4 regions of the Lachnoclostridium phytofermentans ISDg genome follow, and region 2 is predicted to be linked to each of the others. Evidence: riboswitches for the same ligand, from Rfam matches in the RefSeq annotation. Region 2 holds a riboswitch; each other region holds the start of a gene.

Region 1 (5,421 bases), 680 kb from region 2:
AATGTGCCGTATGGCGTAATTATCTTGGAATCATCAGATAGTTCAGAAAACCGCCACTTCATTGTTCTATAACAAAACTAACAAATTACTTTTTTACTTTCGGTGTATTATTTTTAACCGTATGTCCATCTTTTGTATCTGCATAAATAGCTTGAGCAGCGGCTACACCGGTGATCTTATTCCAGGTAACATTGCAGTTTCTTGTAGTTGAATTTAGATAAATACCATTTTTGGCTGTCACGTTTATCTTATTACTATAGATCTTTAAATTTTGGGTATATGATACACCAATTCCTCCATAATAGCTGTTTTTCGCTCCCGCTTTACTAATCTGGTTCCAGTATAGATTACCTGAGTTACTATTGTGTACGCAAATTGCATAACGATAGGTATCAGTGATATAGTTGCTACCAATATAACAGTTAGGGGAGTATTCTACAAAGATTCCATAGCGGGCTGTCTTTGTTAGCTTATTCTTTCTAATAGAAACATTGGATAAAGGTCGTGCTTTGCTACCAATAACACGTATTCCATCACCCCAGGTAAGCGTTGAACCTTCTAGATATTGTCTCATATTCTTAATAGTATTTCCCTCAATTACGATGCGATAATTTTTAGGAAGGGGCTGTTTTTTCGTACTTGGAAGAGCAGGAAGATAATTCATCTCCTCATTTGCAATTGTCGTATAGACAAGAATCCCAACACCTGCTCTATCTATGATATTGTTTTTTATATTGGTGTTTGTATAGTTATAAACTTTAATGGCAGCTTCCGAGATATCATGAAGCCTATTATTCTCAATTGTTATGTTAGTATGGAAAACTCCTTGGACAGAAGTATGGGAACCAATACCGCGGGGAAAGTTGTATATTAGGTTATCTTTTATGACAATTGTATCACATGGTAAATCGTCATATAGGATAGAACTTGACTGCATGGAAGGAACGATGATATTGTCATGAACGATGTCGAGCTGAATCGCTTCTTTTAACGTTTCACCATTATAACCAAAGAGTATGCAATTTTCTATAGTACCGTTTTTAACACCAGCAAAGGTAATAAGGTGGCTTTTGTCTGGTACATTACGAATGGTTGCGTTTTTAACGGTAACATTTGTAGCGTGTATAAAACGAAAACTCTCCGTACCCTTGTTATAGCCTGCTATCATAGAGGAATCCCAGATACCCCCATCGATGGTGATATTTTCGGTAGTAGAATAACCACCGTTATCTTTACTCATATCATTTGCAATCATGGCTCCACGTTGGTGGTTCTTCATTAATTTAGCTCCAGTAGAAACAATAATTGTAGTATTAGAATAGATACGAAGTTCTTGATCAAGTACATAGGTACCATATGGTATTCTTATGGTTAGGTTGTATACATTATTCTTGTTATAATCTAATAATTGCTGAATTTCCGACGCGGTCGCATTTTTTGTAACGCTAACGTCGAGATCTATCTTATTTTGACCTTGTCGGACTGATACCTCGTGAGATCCTACATTAGAAGTGATGAAGCGAGAGGTTGTTATAAGTGGGGGGGAGATTTTATATGAAGTAGCGTGAGCTACTGGGATAGTTGTAATATATCCAGATAAAACCAGAGATGTTACTAGAGTGCCTAATTTAACTTTGTAGTTCATATTCATTACCATTCTTTCGTATTTTAGATATCTTAAGTATTTCATAAAAGTGCGACAAAAAAGAGTCAAATAGGTTACATCTTTTTGTCAGGAGATTCAGAACATGAGGATATTTTGTTATAGAATTACCAAAATGAAATATTTCTGTAATAATATTGTAACATTTTTAAAGTAGTTATTCCATTGTATATTATTGGTTATTATCAGGGATTATAAGGATTAATTACGGTAGATACTTTACATCCTTTGATTTTTTAGTTATAATGAAGCGGGTTTAATTTCCAAATAAGAGAATTAAATTTTTTACATGTACTGAAATTCTATCTTAAAAATATAATGTAGAGAGGTGCCTTGGCATGATTTATAGCCAAGGATAATAGGGAAATGGGTGAAAAATCCCATGCGGTCCCGCCGCTGTAATGGAAGAGCATACTTCACTTACGAATGTAGGACATGTCACTGAGTAATCGGGAAGACTGTAGTATGTGCTGAAGCCAAAGCCAGAAGACCTGCCTCACTATAAGAAATAACACAAGGCTACGGTGAATAGCTGGTGTAGTAAAGAACTCATTTAGGGAGTTTTTTTGTTATGCCTCTTATGCTATTTTGTGTATGAGGCATTTTTTAGTTTATAGGAATTTGCGCTGCAATTTCCTATATGTATGGTTAAGTCACGTTGGTCATTATTGCAAGAATAAGGGAAAGACCTTAAAAAGGGAAAGTCCATAAAAAGGTATGAGACAAGAAAGGAATTATTATGGAGCGGGAAATTGATTGTAAACTTATCATAAGACAGCTGATAACAAGAGATTTTAGTGAAATTGAAGAAAGAAAAAGAGAAGCTAATAAGTACTGGGATAAGATTGCAAAACCACTTTATGGACTTGGATATCTGGAGGATGCTGTTGCAACACTGGTTTCTATCAATCCTAAGATAACGCTTAAGAAACGTTGTTGCATGGTATTTTGTGCGGACAATGGGATTGTAGCACAGGGGATTTCCCAGACTGGAAGTGAAGTGACTGCGGTTGTAGCTCAAAATATTCTTCATGGGAGAGCCAGCATCAATCATTTTGCAAAAGTGGCTAACGCTGAGGTAATTCCAGTTGATGTTGGTATGCTAACTGAAGTAGAGGAAATGCGCTGTCTGAAGGCAAGAAGAGGAACAAGAGACTTTTCTCAGATGGAGGCTATGACAGAAGATGAGTTATGTAATTGTATAGAAGCCGGTATCTTATTAGTGAAGGAATACAAAGAATCAGGTTATGAAATTATAGCAACGGGGGAGATGGGAATTGGCAATACGACTACCAGTAGCGCTGTCACTGCTGCTCTCCTTCAAGTACCTGCGAAGAATGTAACAGGAAAGGGAGCAGGCTTAAGTAAGGAAGGAATTACGCATAAGGCAAAGATAATCGAGGAAGCAATCGCTTTTCATCATTTAAACCCAGAGGAGCCTTGGGAAATCTTAAAGAAGGTTGGAGGCTTTGATTTGGCAGCCATGGTTGGTGTCTATCTTGGAGGAGCATTTTTTGAGGTACCTATTGTCATTGATGGTTTTATATCCTCAGCAGCAGCGCTTCTAGCTACCAGATTATGTGAACCTTGCAAATATACGATGGTTGCCTCTCATCAATCTGGTGAGCCAGCCGCACAAATGATACTGGAAGAACTTAAACTAAATCCTATCATCCAATGTCGCCTATCTTTAGGTGAGGGAACAGGAGCTGTTGCGGTAATGCCACTACTTGAGATGGCATTAAGTGAATATCGCAGTATGCCAACCTTTACTGATATACAAATAGAGGAGTATAAACCATTATGAGATATTTAATCACCGGAGGCAGCGGGAGTGGCAAGTCTGCCTATGCAGAAGAAATTGCGGATTCTTTCAATTTGCCTGTGTATTATCTAGCTACGATGCAAGTGTATGGAGAAGAAGGAAAGAAGCGTGTAAAGAGACATCGTTTACTACGAAGCGGAAGAAATTTTCATACAATTGAGAAATCGCTGACGGTGAATGAAGTATCTATTCCCAAAGATAGCGTCGTGTTATTGGAATGTTTATCTAATCTTCTAGCAAATGAGATGTTTGATCCGATAGGAATTGGTGCGGATGGGGTGATAGATGGAGTACTAAGACAAGTTGAGCTGCTTTCTGAAAAAACGACACACTTAATTGTAGTATCCAATGATATCGGATTTGATGGAATCAGTTACGACGAGGGTACTTCCTTATATATCAAAGCACTTGGAGAACTTCATACAAGGTTAGCAGTAGACTTTGAGCACGTTGATGAAGTAGTTTGTGGTATTCCTTTAAATCATAAAGGGGAAAGAGGTTATTATGAAGTGGCTAAATTCTTTATGGATTGCATTTAGTATGTATTCAAAGATTAGAGTTCCCATGAAGGAATGGGAGGAATCGTCTATGCGTTATGCGATTTGTTTCTTTCCCTTGATTGGGGCGGTGATAGGAGGAGTGTTCTTTCTTACCTTTCAAATAGGACATCTTCTTAAGCTTGGTGATATCTTAATCGCAGCTTTGCTAACATCAATTCCAATCTTAATATCTGGTGGGATTCATATGGATGGTTATTGTGATACCATGGATGCAATTTCTTCTTACCAGTCTAAAGAACGAAGATTAGAAATATTAAAGGATCCGCATTCCGGAGCATTTGCAATTATTCGTAGCGGAGTTTATTTTTTGTTGTACTTTGGTATGGTTTCGGTTTTAACTTTAAAAAGCAGTATTATCATCGCCATATTTTTTGTTGTGTCAAGAGCCTTAAGTGGTTTAGCAGTCGTTCAATTCAAGACAGCAAAATCAAATGGTCTGGTAGCAACATTTCAGCAAGCAGCACATAAAAGGAAGGTAACAATCAGTATGGTTATCTACTTAGTGATTACTGTAATAGGCATGTTATTGGTTTCTCCAATTCTAACAGTAGTTGGAATGTTAACAGCTTTGCTATGTTTTATTCGGTATAAGAAGTTAGCATATCAGTTGTTTGGAGGTACGACAGGAGATTTAGCAGGTTATTTTTTAGTACGTTGTGAACTGATGGCTGGATTAGCTGTCGTAATTGCGGAAGGAGTAATAATATATGGAACTGGTCATTGGTGGTAGGGCTTCAGGAAAATTAGAATATACTATGAAAGTTTCAGGATTAGCTATAGATGCTGTAGCAGAGAGCGTAATAGATGAGACAAAGCAGATACTTAATTCTTTACAGGATACTATTCGTGAGTGGATGAAAGAAGATTATTCTTCACTTTCGGATGAAGAGATGATAACAAAATATTTAGGACGACTACACGGATATATTAAGAAAAATCCGAATTGTTTTATTATCTGTGATGAAGTCGGTCTTGGAGTAGTTCCCTTAGAGGCTATAGAGAGAAGTTATCGTGAAGTGGTTGGAAGAGTTCTCTGTGAACTTGCAAAGTTAAGTAAAAAGGTACATCGAGTCTATTATGGGATTGGAGCGATAATAAAAGATGAAACGAATTGCACTCATTAGGCATGGGCTAACGAAAGGAAATCTTAGCAAGTGTTATATCGGGAAAACGGACGAACCTTTATGCGAAGAAGGTATCAACGAACTTCTATTAAAAAAAGAAAGAGGTTGCTATCCTTCTACGGAAAACATTTATTGTTCTCCAATGCTTCGATGCCAGATGACTGCTAATTTAATTTATCCTAACAGAGAACTTAAATTTGTACATGATTTTAGAGAATGTGATTTTGGATTATTTGAAGGGAAAAATTA
Region 2 (5,421 bases):
CTCATAATACCAATCTTATGTTGGATTAGAGGATGATCCATAATGCAAACATTTGACATAATGATACCTCCAGGATATTTATGCATTTTTCATGCACTTAAACTTTTGTTGCAATATTTTCTGTGTACTAATCCATAATATGTGGGAGTTCACAGAATTGTATTCATGGTTAGAACGCCCGCTATTGCGTGCGTCCCGACTTCAAATTTTTTCTTACCGACTATTATAACAAAAAGTGATAATAAAATAAAGAAAAGTTTTAAAGAAAAAAATGGAAAATCTTGATTTTAGTCTTTAAATTTGTTAGGATATGGGAGACAAAGTGAATGAATGGAAAAACTATAACATTGTGATGTGATAGATAATAAAAGTAAAGGAGGATGTTGTGTGTGATTGATACAATCTTTCATGGGGATAAAATTGGAGCCACAGCTTTAATCGTAGATGACAATCCTGTTAATCTGATAGCAGGAGGAATGATGTTAAAGACATATGGTCTTTCTGTTGAAACTGCAGGAGGCGGACGGGATGCCTTAGAAAAGGTGGCTGAAAAAGATTATGACTTAATTTTTATGGATCTCATGATGCCAGAAATAGATGGAGTTGAAACTGCGAAAAGGATACATAAATTAGTGGGAAAATTCGGTCAGGTGATTATAGCGATTTCAGGTGCTCTCATCGGTGAAAATGAAAAAATCGCAACAACAAATGAATTTTCTGATGTATTAGAAAAACCAATTGAGGCAGATAAGCTAAGTCAATGTTTAAAAAGATGGTTACCAAAAGAAAAATTATGTGAGAATTTGATAGATTCCTTTCACGAGATTGGGGAAAGAACGGATGAAGTATCAGAATTTATAGAAATATTTCAACAGGTTACTACGCTTGATTGTAGATTAGGCTTGCATTATGCTCTAAATCAGGTGGATAATTATATCCGCATAGCAGAAGCATCGATGAAACAATTAATTCAATCAAAAGATAAGTTAGAACTTATTACAGAAGAGAAAGAACGTGGTATTATGCAAGCAGAATGCCATTCTTTAAAAAGTATATTGTATCATTTGGGATCAAGAGAATTAGCGGAAGATGCAACTGCCCTTGAAATGAAAAGAATGAGCGAGGAATCATTGGAACATAATAATTCTATCCATGAATGCCAGATGGAACAACTAAAGAGATTTCTCATGCGCATTAACTTATTTTGTAGTGAACTCGAACAAGCGTTAATCGCATATAATAATAGAAGAAATCCTAAGAATGAAACCATGGGGATTTCTAACTGTTCTAAAGAAGTAATCGCAAAGCAGCAGGGGAAAGTATTATATCATATTAGTCATTATGAATATTTTGAGATTATAAATGGATTAAGACTACTGTTAACGATGGTATCTAAGGAAAATCAAAAAAAGATTCATCAAGCGATGGAAGCAGCGGAAGAATTTGATTATGAAAACACTGCAAAGTATGTGAATCAAATTATAATTTGATGAAATTAAGATTTGAGAAAATTAAGATTTGAAAGAATAGAGATAAAAAGTCTAAGTAATTTCGAAAAAAGGGCAGAGGAGAAGCCCGGTAGAGGGGGAGGGTAACTGCCGGGCTTTGTTTTATGAAAAAAATTATCTTGTAAACATATTTATGTTATATTTGTATTATAAGATATGAATATGATGATAGTATGGCTAACTTATGAACATTTTGTGAATATATAATTTATTGTTCATGACATAGCCAAGTTTTGTCATCTTATTTTCAAATTTTACAAACTAACCAGAAATTACAAGACTTTATTAGAGGACTTCGCAAATACTAAAGACAGGTTCAATTCCACCGAAAGGAAATGGGGATATGATGAGTGTATTCAAGAAATTAATACGCAAGGAATTAGGAGAAGTCAACTACAATAAGTATTTCACATACATTCAAAAAAATCTCAAGAACAAATCACTAGAGAGTAAAGAGGTCTTTGAGGATATCTACACCAGGCTTAAGGATAAAGATATTGAATCGATTGCACGGATGCATGATAGATTAAACGATGCTATGTTGCTTGCTTTTCGAATCAGTAAAAATTATATGTTTGCTGTGGTATTCTATATTGCTGCCTCTACATTTATTCTATTGAAAGGTTTAGTACCAATGATTGCGATTACTGCTCTTGGTACGATGAGCGTTCTGTTTCTAATGAAGACTTATGAATTTGTTCTCAATAAATATTGCTTTATTGATGCTCAGATCGTTTTAGTATATAAGTCTGTCTTAGAAAAGATTATTTTGGGCCATGTGAAAAGGCGTAACTTATGATAATAGATACGTTTACTAATATATATTCCATGTATATTTAATGTATATATCAGGAAGATAGTATTTCATAGAATAAATAGGTTGGCTTTTCCAATAAAGTTACAAAATGAAACGTAATAGGAGAAGGACTGTCATTAAATCTTTTATGACAGTCTTTTTTTGATGAGTAATTATTATCTATGTGATTTCTTGTTGTTAAAATTTACTTGTATTGTATCCAAGTTACGGGTATAATAATTGCGACCATGTGGTGCTTCTTAATATAAGTTAAAAGGGAATGTGGTGAAAATCCACAGCAGCCCCCGTTACTGTCAATGGAATGAAAATTGCGGAAGTGTCATTGTATCTTCTTTAGCGTTAAGGATACGGCTCCTAGCCTTAAAAAGCGAAGAATGATATGAGAAGACAGCAATGAGTAAAATGACCATGAGCCAGGAAACCTGCCATATGAGAATGAATCATCTGCACTCGGAGGGAGTTGCGGATCAAAAAGGGAGTAAGTGTGAAGAGAATATCTAAGGCGCCAAAAGACGCCGCCTAAGAAATTCTAAAACTTTACACAGACAAGTTTGTGCTGCGCCAAACCCACGCCATTAGCGGCTCCTAAAAAGATAGTCGCAGCATGGAGGCTAAATGAAGAAATTTAAAAAACTATTGACACTTGGATTGATTCTAACCATTGTCATGACAGGTTGTGGGACAAAAGCAGGCAATGAGAATCATGAAACTAATGAAATGCCAACTTCAGAGGCACAAATTACTGCTCAGCCATCAACTGGCACAGAACCAGCCACAACCCCGACTGGCTTACCAGAGGATACTACAGAGAATAATGAAACTAAGTACCCACTCACAGTTACCGATACTATGGGAACTACCATTACGTTTGAAAATGAACCTCAAACAATGATATCGTTTTCTCCTAGTATCACAGAGATATTATATGCACTTTCGCTATCAGATAAATTGATTGGACGTACGGATTATTGTGATTATCCAGCGGAAGCATTGTCTATTGAATCTATCGGAGATTTTTATAATCCTGATATAGAAAAAGTTGTAAGTCTAGCTCCAGATGTTGTATTAGCTTCTTCCCTATGGACGGAAGATGTTATTCAAAAATTTAAAGAGGTTGGAATTACGGTCGTTGTAGCGAATGAAGATAAAGATGTTGCTGGTATCTATGGGATGATTGATTTAATTGGACAGATATTTAATTGTCAGGATAATTCAGCAAAGCTTGTAGAAACAATGAAAACACAAATAGAAGATGTAACAAAGAAGGTTGCGTCACTTCCTAAGAAGACTGTATATTATGTAGTAGGTTTTGGGGAATACGGAGATTATACAGCCGGAGGTGATACCTTTATCGGAAATTTATTAACACTAGCAGGTGGAGATAATATTGCTAAAAATGTTAGTGGATGGTCATATACATTAGAAAGTTTAATTGATGCAGACCCAGAGGTAATTATTTTAGATTCCAGTATGAAGGATAGCTTTATCTCAAGTGATAACTATAAAGATTTAAGTGCTGTAAAGAATAATCAAGTGTATAGTATTGATAATAATTTACTGGAACGTCAAAGTTATCGTGTTGCTGATGGAATTTTAGAGGTAGCAAAAATACTGCATCCAGAAGCATTTCAATAGATACTGGAGTAAATACGCAACTTTGTACCTGTGGTTCAAAGTTTGCAGTTATGGAAAGGCCTGATTATTAATATGAACAAAAGAAAGACTTCATTTTATTATCTAGTGTTTACGTTGCTACTACTTATTACGATTATTGTCACAGCATCAGTTGGTTCAGCCAACATAACAATATATGATAGTTTAAAGGTCCTTCTAAGTAAAATACCGATTATTAGAAAGTTAATAGAAACTTCGGATATACCTAAAAATTATGTTACGATTATTTGGAATATTCGAATACCTAGGATTTTACTCTCTGGTTTAAGCGGAGCCTCACTTGCGTTAGTAGGGGCATGTTTTCAAGGATTATTTCGTAATCCACTTGCAGACCCACAGATACTTGGCATTTCCTCTGGTGCAGCTCTTGGAGCTACGATAGCTACACTAAGTGGTATGACGATATCATTTTTTGGTCTGGGTGTGATAGGGGCATTTGCCTTTGTTGGAGCTCTACTTACTGTTTTCTTAGTATACCAAATTGCGTTTACTGGAAGTACTGGTTCAGTTACTCATATTGTGCTAACTGGTACAGCGATTAGTTCTATGTTGTCTGCTATGATTTCCTTATTAATGAGTATTAGAAGAGAGCAGATAGAAAAGGTTTATATGTGGACTCTTGGAAGCTTTTCTGCAGCTAGCATGAAGAAAGTCGGATTTCTTCTCCTGTTTTTTGTTGTCTGTGCTACGATAATTATTGTGTATGCGAGAGAACTAAACATTATAGCGGCAGGTGAGGAAACTGCAGAAAGTCTTGGTATTGATACATTGAAAGTGAAGAGAACTCTTATCATAGTTGGTTCACTTTTGGTAGCCGCTTGCGTCTCGGTTTGTGGTATTATAGGCTTTGTCGGTTTAATTATACCTCATATGATACGATTGCTACTTGGTCCAAGACACGAGAGATTATTGCCATTTAGTTGTATCTTTGGTGCCTTTTTCTTAATTGTTTGTGATACTTTAGCAAGAACCTTAAGAGCACCTGGAGAATTACCAGTCGGAGTTATTACCGCATTATTTGGAGCACCATATTTCTTATTATTACTATATCGTGATAAGAAAAGGATGGTGTAAGATGGATAAATTACAGACAATACAAATAAATGAACTTACTTGGCAGCCACAAAAAGAGGAGGATGCAATCTTAAAAGAGATATGTGCGACTTTTTTACAGGGAGGGTTTTACGGTATTTTGGGGCCAAACGGATCCGGAAAAACCTCATTTATTCGCCATATCCTAAGATTGTTACCAGTAGAGTCAGGAAGAATATTCCTTGAAAATAAGGAAATTACAAGTTATAAACGTAACGATATAGCGAAAAAGATGTCCCTAGTCCCACAAAACACCAACATCGAAACAAGATTCACAGCATATGAAATTGTGATGATGGGGCGAGCACCTTATCAAAAAAGGTTTCAAGC
Region 3 (5,421 bases), 990 kb from region 2:
GATTTCTTAAGCAATCAAGTTTCTCTAAGATGTGATTTTCAATGGATATTTTATGATCTGAAAGGAATGTTGTGTTCCCACAGTAAATCATTTTTCCTGATGAAAGCCCCATTACGCCTTGTCCTGGAATCATCATAAAGTCAGATATTTCAGTAAGTAAAAGATTTTGACTTTTTGCAAATTTTACAATTGCTTTTCCAAGAGGATGTTCAGAGTAAGATTCTATGGAAGCTCCTTTTAAAAGTACTGAACTTTCAGTCTCAGAATCAATGAAAGGTATAATGTCAGAAACTTGTAAATTGCCATAGGTGAGTGTTCCGGTTTTGTCAAATGTTATACAATTGACCATTCCCATACGTTCCAGTGCCTCACCGGATTTTATTAAGACACCGTGTTTTGTTGCCTGACCAATGGCAGCCATAATGGAGGTTGGTGTGGCAAGCGCCAGTGCACATGGACAGAATACAACAAGGACAGTTACAGTTCTTACAATATCTTTTGTGATGATATATGCAACGATCGCAATAAGAAGAGCGATGGGAACAAGCCAGGTAGCCCATTTATCAACAATTTTCTGCATGGGAGCTTTTTTGTTCTCTGCTTCTTTGACAAGTAAAATCATTTTTTGCAAGGACGAATCTTTTCCAACTTGGACAGCTTTTATATCAATGGTTCCAAAACAGTTCATTGTTCCACAGAAAACAGTATCATTTGTAGATTTATCAACAGGAAGGGATTCACCGGTAATGACAGATTGATCGACAGAGCTATTCCCATTCATGATGATTCCATCAATAGGAATTGCCTCCCCAGGTAAGATGCGAAGCAAATCATTTATCTGTATTTGTTCAGTAGGTATCATTTCTTCATAGTACCCGTTCCCATTTGTAATCAGCTTTCTGCCTTGTGTTGGGATGAGTGACACAAGGTTACCGATTCCCTTTTTTGCTCTGGCTACGGTCATATCCTCAAGTATAGCTCCGATGGCCATGATAAATGCAACTTCACCAGCAGCAAATAACTCACCAATGAAAATGGAAGCAATCATGGCAATAGAAATCAAAAGGGCAGAGGAAATCCATTTTTGGAATATGAGCCTTGTGAAAGCGAGATATAATAACGGTAAACCCGAAATGAAAACCGTAATCCATGCAGGGTCAATTGGAAGTTTTTTATTGGTGATCATCAGAATGAAAGAAATAATTAGAAATATGCCAGAGAAAACAGTTAATTTGGTTCCTGCTAAAAAGTTAGTGAATTTTTTCATTTTGTTATTCCTCGCTATTCTTACTATAATATAGTACACTTTATTTGATAACTAACATTCTGTTCTACTATTATTATATTTTACCGTATTGTATTATCAACAATCAAAAATGGTAGATTGTAAGTTATGAAACAAATTATTGTTTTTGTACGGAAAGGAACTGGTATGGATAGAAGGATACAGAAAACAAGAGATTCGATATTTACGGCATTTAGCAGATTACTTTCAATGAAAAAATATTCACAGATAACGGTTCAGGATATTATAGATGAGGCCAATATTGGGAGAAGCACATTTTATGCCCATTTTGAGACAAAAGATCAATTGTTGGATGAATTGTGTCGGGATATTTTTGATCATATTTTTGCTAAAGATTTATCTTCAGAACAGCATCATGATTTTTCGGGGAACAAGGACTTTGAAGCGAAGATTACTCATATTTTATATCATTTGAAAGAAAGTAAGCATGACATGAAGTCAATTCTAACTTATGAAAGTGCTGATATCTTTTGGAGTTATTTTAAGAGGTATTTTGAAAAGCTATTTGCAGACTTTATAGATAGTGAAAGATATCATAATGTACCAGAGGAGTTTCTGTTGAACCATATGGCGGGCAGCTTTGTTGAGCTGGTAAAGTGGTGGATGAAAAAAGATATGAAGCCAGAACCAGAAGTTGTAGCATCCTATTTCATAGAAGTAATAAAGAAGTGAAAAAGAAGTGAAAAAGAAGTGAAAAAGAAGTGAAAAAGAAGTGAAAAAGAAGTGAAAAAGAAGTCATGAAAAGGAATCTATGAAAAAGAAGTAATTCTGTTAAAGAAGAGAAAATATAAGTTAATAGTAAAATAACCTAGCCGAACGATAGCATTCGTATGAATTGGTTGTGTTTTGGAATTCAAAGATTCTGTCCTATGCAGAATCTTTTTTTGATGAAATGGAGAGATTATTCAAACTTTTGGAAGAGATGACGAGATTTGTTATCATTGACATATAAAAGTTATAATGATACTATTTTAAAATAACAATTTAGATCTTTAAGGTGCTTGGTGTCATGCCGTTAGGTATTGAAGTCCAAGATAATAGGGAAATGGGTGAAAATCCCATACGGTCTCGCCGCTGTGAAGGAAGAATCATATCTTGAATATCACTGTGTAAAATTACATGGGAAGATGAGATATGGTGTTGACGCCTGAGTCAGAAGACCTGCCTTAAGATAGTTTTTACACTTATTTACGAATGATGATTAGGTGTAATTGGGATAGCACCATGGGGAAGCTATCTCCTTTTACGCCTTTTACAATTTATGTAAAAGGCTTTTTTTTGTTTGCACAGTATTGTCGAACTATTATTTAAATATTTGGAGGAAGTAAAGTGAGTATCCGCATGTTGGGAATTGATCATAATAAAGCATCTATCGAGGAACGAGAAATATTTTCGTTTACGAAAAAAATGGCAGCGGATGTTTTACTTAATATAAAAGAAATAGAAGGAATCAATGGTTGTATTATTTTATCAACCTGTAATCGAATGGAAGTGTGGGTTAGCTGCTTTGAAGAATTTGAAACTTCTATTTATGAAATTTTATGTTCAATAAAAAAGGTTGACGACAATCGATATAGACATTGTTTTATTGAACGTGGTGGGTATGACGCCATAGAGCATTTGTTTTATATGACCTGTGGCTTAAAGTCAAAAATCATTGGAGAAGACCAGATTCTGACACAGGTAAGAGAGGCATTGGAGCTCAGTAGAGAGAACTACTGTACCGACAGTGTTTTAGAAACACTGTTTCGTTTCGCCATTACTTCGGCAAAGCAGGTCAAGACACAGATACATTTATCTGTAGTGAATTCTTCTGTCATTCATCATGTGGTTCATGAGCTTAAATTATCTAATTATCTCTTTAAGGGAAAGAAATGCCTGGTTATTGGCAATGGTGAAATGGGGAAATTAGCAGCGACAAAGCTAGAAGAGGAAGGTTCCGATGTTACTGTAACAGTCAGACAATATCGAAGTGGTATCATTGAAATACCAGTTGGATGCAATAGAATCAATTACGGAGACCGACTTGAACATATCGTGGAATACGACTTTGTTATAAGTGCTACTTCAAGTCCTAATATGACAATTCATTTGGAGCAGTTAAGTAATCTGGAGTTTAAGAAACCAGTATTATTTATTGATTTGGCTGTTCCAAGGGATATCGATCCAAGGATTACGGAACTAAAAAATATAACGTTGTACGATATTGATCATTTCAAAGTGGAAACTGTATCTGATGAAATGAAAACACAGCTTCGTCAAATCGATGAGATACTAAAAACTAAGATGGATGAGTTTATATCCTGGTATGAGTGCAGGGGCATCATCAAGGTTGTACAGACGTTAAGTGAAAATGCAGCGATCGATGTGGGGCTAAGAATTGATAAAACGATGAAAAAAATAGAAATGGACAGTAACGATAAAGAATTATTAGCAGCAACAGTACATTCTGCAACGAATAAAGTTGTCAGTAAGTTGATGTTTGGGTTAAGAGATCATGTAAGTGCTGCTACATTTCAGGAATGTATGGTAGCACTAAAAAATATATATTAGGAGAAAAGAGTCATGTCTGAGGATGCAGCTGCATATTTTCCATTATTCGTTGATTTGAATAAGAAAGAGATAGTGGTATTTGGTGGAGGGAAGATTGCTACACGAAGGATTTTATCTTTATTGGATTTTGGAGCCGATATTACAGTAGTTTCTCCAGCATGTACCAAGGAGATTTCGGAGCTGTCAGCTCAAAATAAGCTTGTTTTGGAACAAAGATGCTATATGGTAGGTGAAATTAAGATGCCCTATATGGTACTGGCAGCAACCAATGATCCTATAGTCAATGACATGATACATAGAGAGTGTAAAGAAAAAGGGATTCTTATAAATGTAGCTTCGGATCAGACAAAATCTGATTTCTTTTTTCCAGGACTTGCTGTCCAGAAACCCATAGTAATTGGTGTTACAGCAAGTGGTAAGGATCATAAAAAGGTAAAAGTAATTACCCAGAAAATAAGAGATATGCTAAAAGGTGAGTGATGACAATGAGAATAATTCGTATCGGAAGCAGAGAAAGTGAACTGGCAGTTAGACAGTCGAGAATACTGATTGATTCTATAAAACAATATCATAATGAAATAGAGACTGAGCTTATTACCATGAAGACGACAGGAGATATCATACTGGATAAAAGCCTAGACAAAATTGGAGGAAAAGGTCTCTTTGTAAAGGAGCTAGATTTAGCGCTTATCGAAGGGAGAAGTGACCTGTCGGTACATAGCTTAAAGGATATGCCAATGGAAACGCCGGAGGAATTACCTATTTTAGCATTTTCAAAAAGGGAGGATCCAAGAGATGCGCTGGTTTTACCATTAGGATGTACAGAAATTGACCCTGTTTTACCAATTGGATGTTCCAGCCAGAGACGAATGCTTCAACTAAAAAAGATTTATCCAGGTGCCAATTATAAAGGAATCAGAGGAAATGTACTTACTAGGCTTGAGAAACTTGATAGAGGAGAATATGGTGCTCTTGTCTTAGCTGCGGCAGGGTTAAAGAGATTGGGATTAGAAAGCCGTATCAGCCGAATCTTTACGACGGAGGAAATTATTCCAGCTGCCGGACAGGGGATACTGGCTGTTCAGGGAAGAGCGGGTGAAAGTTATGAATTCTTAAAACAATTTCATAATGAAGAGGCAACCTTTCAAGCAGTATGTGAGAGAGCATTTGTAAAGACATTGAATGGAGGATGCAGTTCCCCGGTAGCAGCATATGCAAAGGTTGAAGATGAAATGATTACAGTAACAGGCTTATATTTCGATGAAATAACCGGTGATTATATCACTGGAAATCTTACCGGAAAGAAGGAAGATGCAGAGCAACTGGGGGAGATGTTAGCGAATAAGCTTAGAACGGAATGGTGCATGCGATGAAGAAAGGGAAGGTTTGGCTTGTAGGAGCAGGTCCTGCAGAAACAGACTTACTGACAATTAAAGCAAAAAAGGCAATCGAGCAGGCTGATGTGGTAGTTTACGACAGACTGGTTGGTCAGGGAATCCTGATGATGATACCTGAGGATGTAAAATGTATTGATGTTGGGAAGTGTGCTGGAAATCATACGA
Region 4 (5,421 bases), 1.0 Mb from region 2:
TCACTAAAAACTATTACATTAATTTATCAAAAGCATTTCGTTTACCTCATGCTTAATGAACTATACTTGTTCCCCAGGATATTTCTAAATTCCGCGGGTGTTTTGGGATATATCTTTAAATCCTCTAATATCTGTTTTTCTATAAGAGCTTCATAGACTTCTAACATAATTGGTTGCTTTAAATTTGTTTGAATTAAAATTTCTTCATTTTGGAATATTTCTAGCGGTGTTCCATCCGCAATAATTTTTCCTCGATGAAATACAAGCACCCTTTCCGCCCATCGGTATGCAAAATCCACATCATGGACAGAAATCAACATTGTTTTACCTTCCATATTCAGTTTCTCTAGAACATCTTCTAGCATCGTTGCATTTAAAGGATCCAACGCTGCCGTTGGTTCATCAAATATGATGACATCTGATTTCATAGCTATGATATCAGCAATCGATACCCGCTTCTTTTCTCCTCCACTTAAATAATGAGGTGGTCTGTCAATAAACTCCGTAATGTTCATGTATTCCAATGCTTCTTCAACCCGTTTTTTAACCTCCTCTTTGGGAAGTTTTAAGTTCATTGGACCAAATCCTACTTCAGCCCTTACGGTAGAAGCAATAATCTGGTTATCTGCATCCTGAAATACAATTCCAATGTTTTTTCGAAGTTCTCTTAAATTTTTCTTATTGATTATCGTATCCCGGTAAGTTATTTCCCCCTGATCTGGGGTCAGTACACCATTCACATTTAGAAAAAATGTAGATTTTCCAGAACCATTTGAGCCTACCACCGCTATTTTTTCGCCTTCGTAAATCTCGACATTCACTCCGTTTAATACGGTCTCTCCACTTCCATAGGCATAATATAAATTTTCAACCTGTAATATTGGTTTCTTCATTATTCACACTTTCCTCTCCATCACATGATTCCCCAGAGCAAAAACAGAAACATAATAAATGCAGTTGCTGCAATTAGTTGATTCCACTTTATCGCTTTTTTTTCTTCCAAAAAATGTAATTCCCCATCGTAACATCTGGCTTCCATAGCATTGTAATAAGCATTTGCCTTTTTCAGTGAAACGACAAGCATATTACTTGCAATACTCCCAAAAGTAATACAAGAGGTCCTAAAATCACAATAACCCTGACGTGCTTCTGCTGAGTTTTTCATCTGCCTATAAACATCAACTAGAATAAAAATAAAACGGTAAATTAGGTTCATTAATTCAAGAATGAGTTTTGGCATATGAACTTTTCTTAAAACAGCGATGATTTCACTTGATGGAGTAGATAATGTCATCATCTGTAGAGCGCTTACAGCTGCAAAAACTTTAAGTATTAAAAACAACATTTTCTTTAGTTGTACTAAAGAAGTAAATACATAACAAAAGCCAAGATACAAATTATATTGACCTATTGGTTCTTTTGAAAAATCAATGGCAATCGTAAATGTACCAAGCAAAATAAAAGATAATGGAATCGCCAAAAATGATAAATATTCTGTTATCGACAAACCACCTTTTACCACAGTGATATAAGCCATTGCAAAAATAATTACAACGGATACATAAGGATTGTTCAGTACAATACTTAAAATCATGACTATGACTGAAAAGGTAACTTTAAAATCAGAACTCCAGTCTCTGATATGAGATGTATAAGCATATAAGTCAATGGAAAACCCTTCTCCATGCTTATGTTTTATTCCATGATGATGCTTATGTGCACTGTTGCTATGAACATGTTTTTTTCGAAATTCCCATATAGAAAAAATGACAGCCACCACAAATATGGTGCAAAAAGCAATTAATTTTGTCATATAAATAACCTTGCCTTCCATCTAAAATTAAAAAAAGCCATACTAAGTTCAAACGAACTCAATACAGCTTTGTTCTGTAATTTTAGCACACAAATATACTGTAATTATTTTAGGGTAAAAGAAATAATACAATCTTCTCTAAAAAATTGCAGCTATCAGGTGTGTACCTCTTGAGATCGAAGAGTTTTTGTATATTGAAACAATATACAGTACATTTCATTATACAAATGTATTCTGACTTAAACATCACCGCAAATTTTTCACCTTCCCAGAATTACTTCCAGTGGTCAAAGAACATACTATTCAGGTTCTTTTCGAAAACTGCTCCGTTATCACAGTAGCGCTCCTGTGTGGGAATTGCACCCAACTTCCTGTACGAGAGAACTCGCACAAAATTTGTATAATTCAATTCTATTCAGTTTTTTTATATAAATAAATTTTACTCTAACTTAGGAATATGGCTGAGTTAAAAAATACTTACAAATGCATAACGCTAATATTTACAAGTAATAATTACAGACTCATTACACTAAAATATTTATAAATCCATTATGTTAAAATATTTCTAAATACATTATACTAAAATATTTCTTAATACATTATACTAAAATATTTCTAAATACATTATTCTAAAATATTTCTAAATACATTATGCTCCTCTAGTTTCATCAACCATATAGAGCAAAGCATTACATATTGCTGCTGCCACATTACTTCCGCCTTTTCTTCCTCGCGCGACAATGTATGGAGCTGAAGAATTGATGACCAACTCTTTTGACTGTACCACATTAACAAACCCAACAGGGACTCCTATTACCAAAGCTGGTTTTATTTTGTTTTCAGTTATCAGTTCATAAAGACGCACAAGCGCAGTAGGGGCATTCCCTATGGCAAATATGATTTCTTTATCGAGTAGGGCTGCTTTATCTATACTTGCGGTTGCTCTTGTACTTCCGTTTATCTTAGCAATCCTAGCAACTTCCTCATCTGCCATAAAACAAAGTACCTCACCTCCATATTTCGCTAGAACCTTTTTATTAATCCCCGCCTTTCCCATTTCAGTATCGGTGACAATACAGGCTCCTCGTCTTATCGCAGCTAAGGCATATTCCACTACGTTTTCAGAAAACATCAATGAATCAGCATATTCAAAATCAGCAGATGTATGTATTACGCGTTTGATTATCGGAGCTTTTTCTTTATCAAGGATTCTCCCACCTAACTCCTGCTCGATTATTTCGAAACTTCTCCTTTCAATATCAGCTGGTAAAACATTTTCTAAATCTATTTTCATTCTGATTAACTCCTACTTTTCAATTCCAATTCTTGCACAAATCCCCTGGTCAAATGGATGCTTTATTTTCTTTATCTCAGATACATAGTCTGCCATATCAAGCAATTCTTTAGCCGGATTCCTTCCCGTCAAAATCACTTCTAAGGATTCTGGTTTGCTTTTCAAAAAGTCAATTAACTCTTGCCGATCAATTACATTGTAATTATATGCTCCAATAATCTCATCTAGTACAAGCATTTTGCAATCCTTTGACTTTACCTGTTTTATCACATTGCAAAAATGATCGCTATATACTTTTTTCGCTTCAAGTCTTTCACTTTCTGTTAACTTTGAAATAAATCCAAATGTTTTATCACAGGTTATAACTTGAATATTAGGTAACTGTTTAAGGATGTTCAGCTCACTTGATTGGTTATTTTTTATGAACTGTGCAAACACTACATCCCCTCCACTACCTGCACATCGAACACTCAGTCCAATGGATGCAGTGGTCTTACCTTTTCCATCTCCTGCATAAATATGAATTAAGCCTCTCATATTCCCCTCTCTGTCATTTCATATTTTATTCTAATTTCACTTTTTTCTATTTAAACATGTGCTAAGGAAGCGAAACGGTACTCTCATATTGGAATAGTAATAGAGATGAGGAAATCCGACCGCCATATTCTCATTTCCATGAATACAGCTCCACTGTGTCTTTCGTAATGGCTTACTGGCCGTAAAGCTTTCTCCACATGCATTACTATCAAAATAGTGAAACTCATGTGCCACTATGCTGTCACCACAATCAGCAACCATTTGTTCCTGGTTTGCAGTTAAGGTTATATAACCAAACCTTTTTAATTTGTCTGTTTTAAAAACTCCTCCAACAATGCTCCCAACCATAGGATAACTTTTTCCTGATATGTCCTCCATTTGTTGGTGGAGATACATAAAGCCTCCGCATTCAGCAAGACAAGGCAGCCCATTGTTTAATGCAGCCTTAATGCTCTCCCTCATACTTTTATTTGCACTGAGCTTTTCTGCTACCAATTCTGGATATCCGCCACCCAACAGAATGCCATCAATATGTTTTGGTAGTTCTTTATCATGTATCGGAGAGAATTCAACCAGCTTGGCTCCCATCTCCTGTAAGAGATCCAGATTATCCTGATAATAAAAGCAGAATGCCTCATCCTTAGCAATTGCTATATTCACTTCTCTATCCACTTTTGGTATTTCAGGTATGGAATAACTAAGATCCCCTGCCTTTTTAGCAATCTTCAATATTTCATCTAAATTAACGGTCTTCTCAATGATACCCGCAAGTTTATTTAATTTGGAATGAAAATCTTCCAGTTCTTCTGGCATGACCAGGCCTAAATGTCTACTTTCAATTACCAGCTCTTTTGCAAACGGCACATATCCAAGAACTTTTATTCCAAGCTCTTTCTCAATTTGTTCTTTGATTGGCATATACAAGCTTTGCGACATTTGATTTAATATAATACCGATTACATTACTGTCACTTCGGTATTGTAAGAATCCTTGTATCAACGGAATAAGTGAAAGGCTCATCCCTTTGCAATTTATCACAAGAATTGATGGGGTATTGGTAATCCCAGCAAGCTCGTAGGATGAGCCCTGCGTCGATATCCCGCCTACTCCATCGTAATACCCCATAACACCTTCCATTACGGATATATCAACTTCCTTCGCCGTTTTACCAAATAAATATTTAATTGTATCTTCCTTGCTAAAAAAGGTATCTAGGTTTTTTGACTTTGTTCCTATGACCTTTGAGTGAAACAATGGATCAATGTAATCTGGGCCACATTTAAAAGAAGCAACCTTTAACCCTCGATTCACAAAAGCCTGCAAAATCCCACAGGTAACCAATGTTTTACCGCTTCCGCTAGCTGGAGCTCCAATCATAATTCTAGGCAGTTCCATATTTTCCTCCATTACTATTTACCAGTACATGAGATAATAAAAACAGGATTTTGTCCCATCATCATGTGATACTCGCCAATCTGCTGTGATTTTGAAACAGAAACCTGCACTACTTCCGTCTCCGCAACTTCAAGACTCTTTATACACTCCAATGCCTCTGAAATTGTCTCCAACGTAATTGCATTTATTACAATCCGAACATTAGGATTTTTTTTAAGTAGCTGCTTCATGATGTCTCGTAAGTTACCAGAGCTTCCTCCAATGAATGCATGGGTAGGTACAGGTAATTGTTCCATTGCTTCTGGCGCAATGCCTTCTATCACAACCAAATTATCTGCACCAAACTTCTTTTTATTTTCTTCAATCAAGCCAATTGCTTCTG

Evidence for each region. A riboswitch is a leader RNA that binds a small molecule or an ion and turns the genes downstream of it on or off. The one in region 2 is predicted to bind cobalamin.
Region 1: linked by a shared signal. The riboswitch ahead of cobT (nicotinate-nucleotide--dimethylbenzimidazole phosphoribosyltransferase) and the one ahead of CPHY_RS03050 (ABC transporter substrate-binding protein) in region 2 are both predicted to bind cobalamin.
Region 3: linked by a shared signal. The riboswitch ahead of hemA (glutamyl-tRNA reductase) and the one ahead of CPHY_RS03050 (ABC transporter substrate-binding protein) in region 2 are both predicted to bind cobalamin.
Region 4: linked by a shared signal. The riboswitch ahead of cbiQ (cobalt ECF transporter T component CbiQ) and the one ahead of CPHY_RS03050 (ABC transporter substrate-binding protein) in region 2 are both predicted to bind cobalamin.

Annotation. Positions count from the first base shown of each region.
Region 1 covers NC_010001.1:1,394,093-1,399,513, forward strand. The annotation lists gene CPHY_RS05825 (right-handed parallel beta-helix repeat-containing protein) at 86-1,645, opposite strand; cobalamin riboswitch at 1,973-2,176, shown strand; gene cobT (nicotinate-nucleotide--dimethylbenzimidazole phosphoribosyltransferase) at 2,403-3,470, shown strand; gene CPHY_RS05835 (bifunctional adenosylcobinamide kinase/adenosylcobinamide-phosphate guanylyltransferase) at 3,467-4,027, shown strand; gene CPHY_RS05840 (adenosylcobinamide-GDP ribazoletransferase) at 3,993-4,778, shown strand; gene CPHY_RS20650 (bifunctional adenosylcobinamide kinase/adenosylcobinamide-phosphate guanylyltransferase) at 4,756-5,172, shown strand; gene CPHY_RS05850 (histidine phosphatase family protein) at 5,150-5,421, shown strand, end outside.
Region 2 covers NC_010001.1:717,001-722,421, forward strand. The annotation lists gene upp (uracil phosphoribosyltransferase) at 1-59, opposite strand, end outside; gene CPHY_RS03040 (response regulator) at 390-1,490, shown strand; gene CPHY_RS03045 (hypothetical protein) at 1,855-2,307, shown strand; cobalamin riboswitch at 2,539-2,769, shown strand; gene CPHY_RS03050 (ABC transporter substrate-binding protein) at 2,941-3,960, shown strand; gene CPHY_RS03055 (FecCD family ABC transporter permease) at 4,033-5,073, shown strand; gene CPHY_RS03060 (ABC transporter ATP-binding protein) at 5,075-5,421, shown strand, end outside.
Region 3 covers NC_010001.1:1,705,397-1,710,817, forward strand. The annotation lists gene CPHY_RS07135 (heavy metal translocating P-type ATPase) at 1-1,267, opposite strand, end outside; gene CPHY_RS07140 (TetR/AcrR family transcriptional regulator) at 1,394-1,978, shown strand; cobalamin riboswitch at 2,285-2,489, shown strand; gene hemA (glutamyl-tRNA reductase) at 2,636-3,859, shown strand; gene CPHY_RS07150 (precorrin-2 dehydrogenase/sirohydrochlorin ferrochelatase family protein) at 3,872-4,339, shown strand; gene hemC (hydroxymethylbilane synthase) at 4,345-5,232, shown strand; gene cobA (uroporphyrinogen-III C-methyltransferase) at 5,229-5,421, shown strand, end outside.
Region 4 covers NC_010001.1:1,720,719-1,726,139, reverse strand. The annotation lists gene CPHY_RS07225 (energy-coupling factor ABC transporter ATP-binding protein) at 42-893, opposite strand; gene cbiQ (cobalt ECF transporter T component CbiQ) at 914-1,813, opposite strand; cobalamin riboswitch at 2,023-2,228, opposite strand; gene CPHY_RS07215 (precorrin-8X methylmutase) at 2,463-3,107, opposite strand; gene CPHY_RS07210 (cob(I)yrinic acid a,c-diamide adenosyltransferase) at 3,120-3,644, opposite strand; gene CPHY_RS07205 (cobyrinate a,c-diamide synthase) at 3,681-5,039, opposite strand; gene cobK (precorrin-6A reductase) at 5,054-5,421, opposite strand, start outside.